Aromatoleum petrolei: one gene and its partner. The protein of the gene in region 2 interacts with the protein of the main gene of each other region in a pairwise test. Links are inferred from orthologs where the notes say so. Each region holds a gene or a part of one and is shown on either strand. Other genes may lie near its edges. The genes, in order: ToN1_RS16810 and ToN1_RS22430.

Evidence for each region.
Region 1: the proteins of ToN1_RS22430 (region 2) and ToN1_RS16810 interact in binary tests that used the Escherichia coli proteins (3 or more experiments, as listed by UniProt). The link is inferred for Aromatoleum petrolei from one-to-one orthologs.

Annotation. Positions count from the first base shown.
Region 1 is NZ_CP059560.1:3,700,585-3,703,694, forward strand. Bases 1-2,795 are described here. They hold ToN1_RS16810 (aminopeptidase P N-terminal domain-containing protein), read right to left. Parts: upstream 2,183-2,795; coding sequence 818-2,182; downstream 1-817. Other genes in these bases: ToN1_RS16805 (FAD-dependent monooxygenase), read right to left, coding at 1-831; murU (N-acetylmuramate alpha-1-phosphate uridylyltransferase MurU), read right to left, coding at 2,235-2,795. Outside these bases: more of murU, read right to left, coding at 2,796-2,915; ToN1_RS16820 (aminoglycoside phosphotransferase family protein), read right to left, coding at 2,924-3,110.
Region 2 is NZ_CP059560.1:4,898,993-4,902,285, reverse strand. Bases 249-3,226 are described here. They hold ToN1_RS22430 (aminoacyl-histidine dipeptidase), read right to left. Parts: upstream 2,493-3,226; coding sequence 1,005-2,492; downstream 249-1,004. Other genes in these bases: ToN1_RS22425 (DUF6781 family protein), read left to right, coding at 2,694-3,226; ToN1_RS22435 (DUF3820 family protein), read right to left, coding at 799-1,008; ada (bifunctional DNA-binding transcriptional regulator/O6-methylguanine-DNA methyltransferase Ada), read right to left, coding at 249-702. Also shown: more of ada, read right to left, coding at 1-248; more of ToN1_RS22425, read left to right, coding at 3,227-3,293. UniProt on the Escherichia coli protein: Dipeptidase with broad substrate specificity. Requires dipeptide substrates with an unblocked N-terminus and the amino group in the alpha or beta position.

The DNA of each region.
Region 1 (3,110 bases), 1.2 Mb from region 2 along the record:
CCAGACGGTGCGCTGGCCGACGGGGTCGCGGCGGTAGCGCAGCACCAGCGGGTAGCGTTGCCGCCCGGCGACGTGTGCAAGGTGCACACGGCTGCCGAAGCGGTGCTGGAGGTGCTCGAGGTAGGCGGCGTCGGACAGAGCCAGGAGTTCGGTGGCGCGCCGGGGCGAGGCGACATGCACCAGTGCGTATTGGTGGCCGTGGGGTAGCAACGCGATCGGACCCTCGCTGGTGAAGCGCTCGAAGGCGGTTTCGTCGTGGCCACCCGCGATGCCCACATCGGCGATGATCGCGTGCTGGCCGTAGTCGCGTTCGACGATGTCGGGCGTGCCGGCCTGCAGCCCGCCTTCGGCGCAGGCGACGAGGCGGGCGTTGGCGGCGGCGCCGTGGAGGGTGCTGCCGCTGCCTGCGAGGCTGGCCGTAACTGCGTCTGAGCCGGTTGCAAGTCCGGCGACTTCGGTCTCGTCCATGACCGTGATGCCGGTGCGTTCCAAGGCTTCGCGCAGGACGTCGGCGAGAGCGCCTGCCCGGACGACGTAGCCGAGCGCGGGCAGGCCGTACTCGTCCGCTTCGAGGCGGGTGCGGCCTAAGCCGCCCTGCTGCGATATGTGGATGTGGCGGATGGGCGTCGCCGGCAGGTCATGCCACACGCCCAGGCGTTCGAGCGTGAGGCGTGTGCCGTGGGCGAGCGCGAGCGCGCGCGGGTCCGCGGCGACAGCATCGCGTGGGCGTGCATCAGCCAGCGCGATCGCGAGGCCGCTGTCCTTGAGCGCGAGGGCGAGCGAAAGGCCGACCGGGCCGGCGCCGACGATCAGCAGGTCATGCTGCACCATCGGCGGCCTCGCGCATGAGGTCCTCGATGTCGGCAACCGTGCGGGGTGCCGCTTCGGTGATGTATTCGCAGCCGTCCTCGGTGACCAGGGCGTCGTCCTCGATGCGCACGCCGATGTTCCAGAAGGCTTCCGGCACGCCTTCGGCGGGCCGGATGTAGCAGCCCGGCTCCACCGTCAGCACCATGCCCGGTGCCAGCAGCCGCCAGTCGCCATCGAGTTTGTATTCGCCCGCGTCGTGCACGTCGCGACCGAGCCAGTGGCCGGTGCGGTGCATGTAGAAGCGGCGGTAGTGGCCCTGTTCGAGGACTTCGGCGAGGCTGCCGGAAAGGAGCTTGAGATCCAGCATGCCCTGCGCGAGCACCTCGACGGCGGCGTCGTGCGGCATGTTCCAGTGTGCGCCGGGACGGATGACCGCCTTCGCGGCCGTCTGGGCGGCGAGCACGAGTTCGTAGATGTCGCGTTGCGGGCCGCTGAAGCGGCCGTTCACGGGGAAGCTGCGGGTGATGTCGGAGGCGTAGCCGTCGAGCTCGCAGCCGGCGTCGATCAGCAGCAGGTCGCCGTCGGCCATCTGGCGGTCGTTCTCGATGTAGTGCAGCACGCAGGCGTTGGCGCCGCTGGCGACGATGGACGGGTAGGCGGGGGCCTGGCTGCCGGCGCGGCGGAAGGCATGGAGCAGTTCGGCTTCGATCTCGTACTCGAAGCGGCCGGGGCGGGTCGCGGCCATCGCGCGGCGGTGCGCTTCGCCGGAAATGTCGCCGGCGCGGCGCATGATCGCGATTTCGGCGGCATCCTTGATGATGCGCATCTCGTCGAGTTCGGCGCGCACGTCGCGGATTGCGTGGGGCGGGATCGCGCCGGCGCGGGCATTCGCGCGCACGGTGTTGAGTGCGCGCAGTACGCGGGCGTCCCAGTCGGCCTCGTGGCCGAGGCTGCACCACAGCGCGGGCTGGCCGGACATGAGGTCGGGCAGACGCTGGTCGAGTTCGCCGACGGTCCAGGCCTCGTCGAAGCCGAAATGCTCGCGTGCTGCGTCGGGGCCGTGGCGGTAGCCGTCCCAGATTTCGCGCTCCTCGTTCTTCTCGCGGCAGAACAGGATCGATTTCGGCGTGTCGCCGCCAACCAGCACGACCACCGCCTCCGGTTCGCCGAAGCCGGTCAGGTAGTGGAAATAGCTGTCGTAACGGAACGGGTAATGCGTGTCGCGGTTGCGTGCGCGTTCCGGGGCGGTCGGCAACACCGCGATACCGCCGCCCTGGGCGTTCATGCGGGCGAGCAGGCGCTCGCGGCGGGCGCGGAAAGGGGCGATGTCGAGCGCGAGGGGGGCGAGCTTCGGGGCGAGGGGCATATTCATCGGCAGATTATGGCATGTGGTGTCGGATTCGACCCGACCCGCCGGGGGGCGTTCAGGCGCCGGGTTGTCGCAGCCGGGCGTCGAGCTCGGCGAGCCGCGCCGGGGTGCCGACGTCGAGCCAGTAGCCGGCGTGCGCCGTGCCGCCGACGCACCCGGCGTCCATCGCTTCGCGCAGCAGCGGTCCCAGCGCGGCGCGTGTGCCGGGGGCGATGCCGGCGAACAGGTTCGGGTGGTACACGCCGATGCCGGAGAAGGTGAGTCGCGGTTCGCCGTCGCGATGCAGTCGCCCGTCCGCGAGACGGAAATCCCCGCCGGGGTGGTGTTCCGGGTTAGGCACCATCAGCAGGTGGGCGAGGTCGCCCTCGGCCGAGAGCGTGGTGCCGCGCTCGCGCAGCGTCGCGAGGTCGGCGTCGCAGAACACGTCGCCATTGACGACGAGGAAGGGCGCGTTGCCCAGCAGCGGCAGGGCCTGGCGGATGCCGCCGGCAGTCTCCAGCGCCTCGGCCTCGGCCGAATAGTGCAGGCGCACGCCGAAGCTGCGGCCGTCGCCCAGCGCGGCCTCGATCATCGCGCCGAGGTGAGCGTGGTTGATCGCGATGTCGGTGAAACCGGCGTCGCGCAGGCGTTCGATGTGCCACACGATCAGGGGCTTGCCGCCCGCCCGCAGCAGCGGTTTCGGGCACGCGTCCGTCAGCGGACGCATGCGTTCGCCGCGTCCGGCGGCGAGGATCATTGCACGCATCAGAAGGTGTAGCCGACTTCGACCGGTTCGGGATCGAGGCGGTCGAGCAGCTTCAGCAGTGGCCCGAGGTCGCGGTAGCGCTTGCAGGCGCGGCGCAGGTAGTCCATCACCAGCGGCATGTCGGCGAGGTAGCCGTCCTTGCCGTCGCGATGGTAGAGGCGCGCGAAGATGCCCAGCACCTTGATG
Region 2 (3,293 bases):
GTCCTGCAGGTCGCGCACGAGCGTGTCGGGATCGTCGCCGATGAAGATCGCGCAGACGCCACGCGCAGTGCTGGCTACGAGGATTGCCCCCAGCGAGCACTGGCCGACCGCGAAACGGATCTGCTGCCGCGCCCCGCCGGCGCGGTAGCTGCTCGCCGTCATGCCCAGCGTCCGCCCCGAGTCTTCGTAGAAGCGCCCGCTCGAACCGTAGCCCGCCGCGTAGAGCGCGTCGGTCACCGATGCCCCGTCGTCGAGTTTCGCCCGCATCCTTGCCGCTTGGCAGGCTTTCGCATAGGCGCGCGGGGTCGTTCCCGTGACCGCCTTGAAGACGCGGTGCAGATGGAAAGCGCTCATGTTCGCGAGTCCTGCAAGAGCCTCCAGCGTCGGCGGCGTCTCCGCCTGTTCGATCTGCCGGCACAAGACGGAAACCGCTTCGGCATGCTGCTGTGCGAGCGAAGGCCCGTCCGGTGCGCAGCGCAGGCACGCGCGATATCCCGCACGGAGCGCCTCCTCGCCCGTTGCGAAGAACTCCACGTTCTCCGGCCGCGGGGTGCGTGCCGCGCACGACGGCCGGCAATACACGCCCGTGGTCCGCACCGCGTAGCAGAACGCCCCGTCAGCCGTCGCATCGCGTGCCAGCACCGCCGCCCAGCGCGGATCGGCCGCTGTCGCGGCAGCACGCGCCTCGATTTGCCTGGACATGTTCATCGCCTCGTCAGAATCCGATGAGCCCCACTGTAGACATGCGTACCCCCGGACGCACTCCGGTCCTTGCTTTCGAATTCGACAACACCACAATCACTTCCGCAGCGGCGCGAGCAATCCGGACAAGCCGTTGTGATCCAGCTCGTGCATCAACGCGAGCAGTTGTCCCAGCTTGCCCGGCGGAAAGCCTTCGCGCGCGAACCAGTTCAGGTAATGCCCCGGTAGATCGGCAATCAGCCGCCCTTTGTACTTACCGAACGGCATCGCAGTGCTCACCAGCGCTTCGAGATTCTCCGGATTCACGCGGCCTCCGCACGCTCTCCGGCGATCGCCGCGAGAATCGCCCCCAGCAGGTGCCACACGCGCCCCACCGAAGCAATCTCGACGCGTTCGCCCGGCGCATGGGCGCCGCGTATGGTGGGGCCGAAGGAAACGATCTGCATGTCGGGGTACTTCGCCGCGATGAGCCCGCATTCGAGCCCGGCATGGATCACTTGCACGCGCGATTCCACCCCGTGCTCGCGCCGATACACTTCGCGGCACAGCGCGAGCAGTGGCGAGTCGGTCTTCGGCGCCCAGCCCGGGTAATGCCCCGATGCCTCGGCCGCCGTTCCCGACAGCGCGAAGAGGCTGACGATCTCGTCGCCGAGCGCGCCTGCCGCACCGTCCAGCAGGGAGCGCACCATGAAGCTGGATGTACCGCCATCCGGCTCCAGCGCGACGATGCCGAGGTTGTTCGACGTCTCGACGACACCCGGCACGCTCGGACTGCGGCGACGCACCCCATGCGGCGCCGCATGGAGCGACGCGAGCCACACCGCCTGGTCCGCCGCTGACATCACCGGTTCGGCCTCCGTGACGGGCACCGCCCGCAGGCTCACGCCCTCATCGACGCCCTTCAACTCCTCGCGCAACCGTTCCTGCCACGCTGCCAGCACGAGCGCCAACTCATCGCCGGATCCGGCCCGCAGCGCCACCCGCGCGCGCGCATCGCGCGGCAGCGCGTTGCGCGCCGAACCACCTTCGACCGCACCGAGACGCAGGTCGAAGCGGCGCTCCAGATCGCGCAGCACGCGCACCAGGAGCTTGATCGCGTTGCCCCGCTCCTCATGGATGTCCACGCCAGAATGCCCGCCGCGCAGGCCGTGCAGCTCGACCTGCCACTGCTCCGTCCCAACCGGCGGCTGCTCCGCCCGCCCCTCACGGCGAACATTCACGTCCAGTCCCCCAGCGCAGCCGATATAGAACTCTCCCCATTCCTCCGTGTCCAGGTTCAGCATCAGCCGACCTCGCAGCACATTGGCGTCGAGCCCTTGCGCACCGCCCATTCCGGCTTCCTCATCCACCGTCAGCAAGGCCTCGAGCGGCCCGTGCACGAGCGAATCGTCCTCCAGTGCCGCAAGAATTAGCGCCACGCCGACGCCGTTGTCGGCACCGAGCGTGGTCTCCGCGGCGGCGAGCCAGTCGCCGTCCCGAACCACGCGGATCTCGTCGCGCGAGAAGTCGTGCGCCGATTCGGCCGCCTTCTGGCACACCATGTCCAGATGCGCCTGCAGCACGACGCCCGGCGCCCCTTCGCAGCCCGGACTCGCGGGCTTGCGGATCAGCAGGTTGCCCGCCGGATCGATCGATACCTCCAGTCCGTGCGCCAAAGCGCGCTCGCGCAGCAGGTCGCGCAGCGCGCCCTCTGCCTTGGATGCGCGCGGGATACGGCACAGCGTGGCGAAATGCGCCCACACGGGGGCAGGTTCGAGGCCAGAGAAGACGGGCGAAGCGGAATCGGACATGGCAGGGAGCACGAGGACGGTCAAAGCGGTCAAGTGCGCAATGGTAAGCCAGCCAGACCGCAGGGCACGATCGGCAACTGGCCCTTGCAGACTGGATGGCGCCAAAAATTCCATCGCCATCCACCTTTCCTGAGGCCATACTTTAAATGTGTGGCAACAGCATCGGCGCCCCGCCGGACGCCGTACGAACGGGGGAAGGTCATGAACCAGGACTTCGAAAACATCGAACGCGACGTGGGTGCCGCGATCGACGGCGACCCGGCCAAGGTGGCCGAACGTGTACGGACGATCACGCTCGGGGCACTGTCGCACGGCAAGCTGGACACCGACGCGCTCAAACAGGTCACCGATGCCGTGCTCAGGGGCGCGCAACAAGGCATCGAGCGCCCCGACCGCGAACGCACCGAAGCCATCCGCGAAGCGGTGCGCGGGCTGGACGAGGCCCTCGCAGCAGCCGCCCAGGCGACACTGCTCGCCGTGAAGGAGGCCGTCGGACGCGGCAGCGAGTATTCGCGCCAGGAAATCCGCGGCACGCTCGACCAGCTTGGGGCGATGGAATCGAACTTCCTGCGCACGCTGGCCGACGCGGGGCGTGGCGCAACCGGACTCGCGCGCTCCACTCTCCACGAACTAGCCGAGCACGCGCGCAACAGCGGCACCGCGGTCGGCGGCCGCGTCGCGAACGCGGGAGCCGACCTCACGCGTGCCGTCGCAGAGCTCACCCGCGAGCAGCTGCAAAGCGGCGTTCAGACGCTGCGCAACGAGGCGGGCCTGCTCGCCGCACTCGCCTCGGGGATGCTC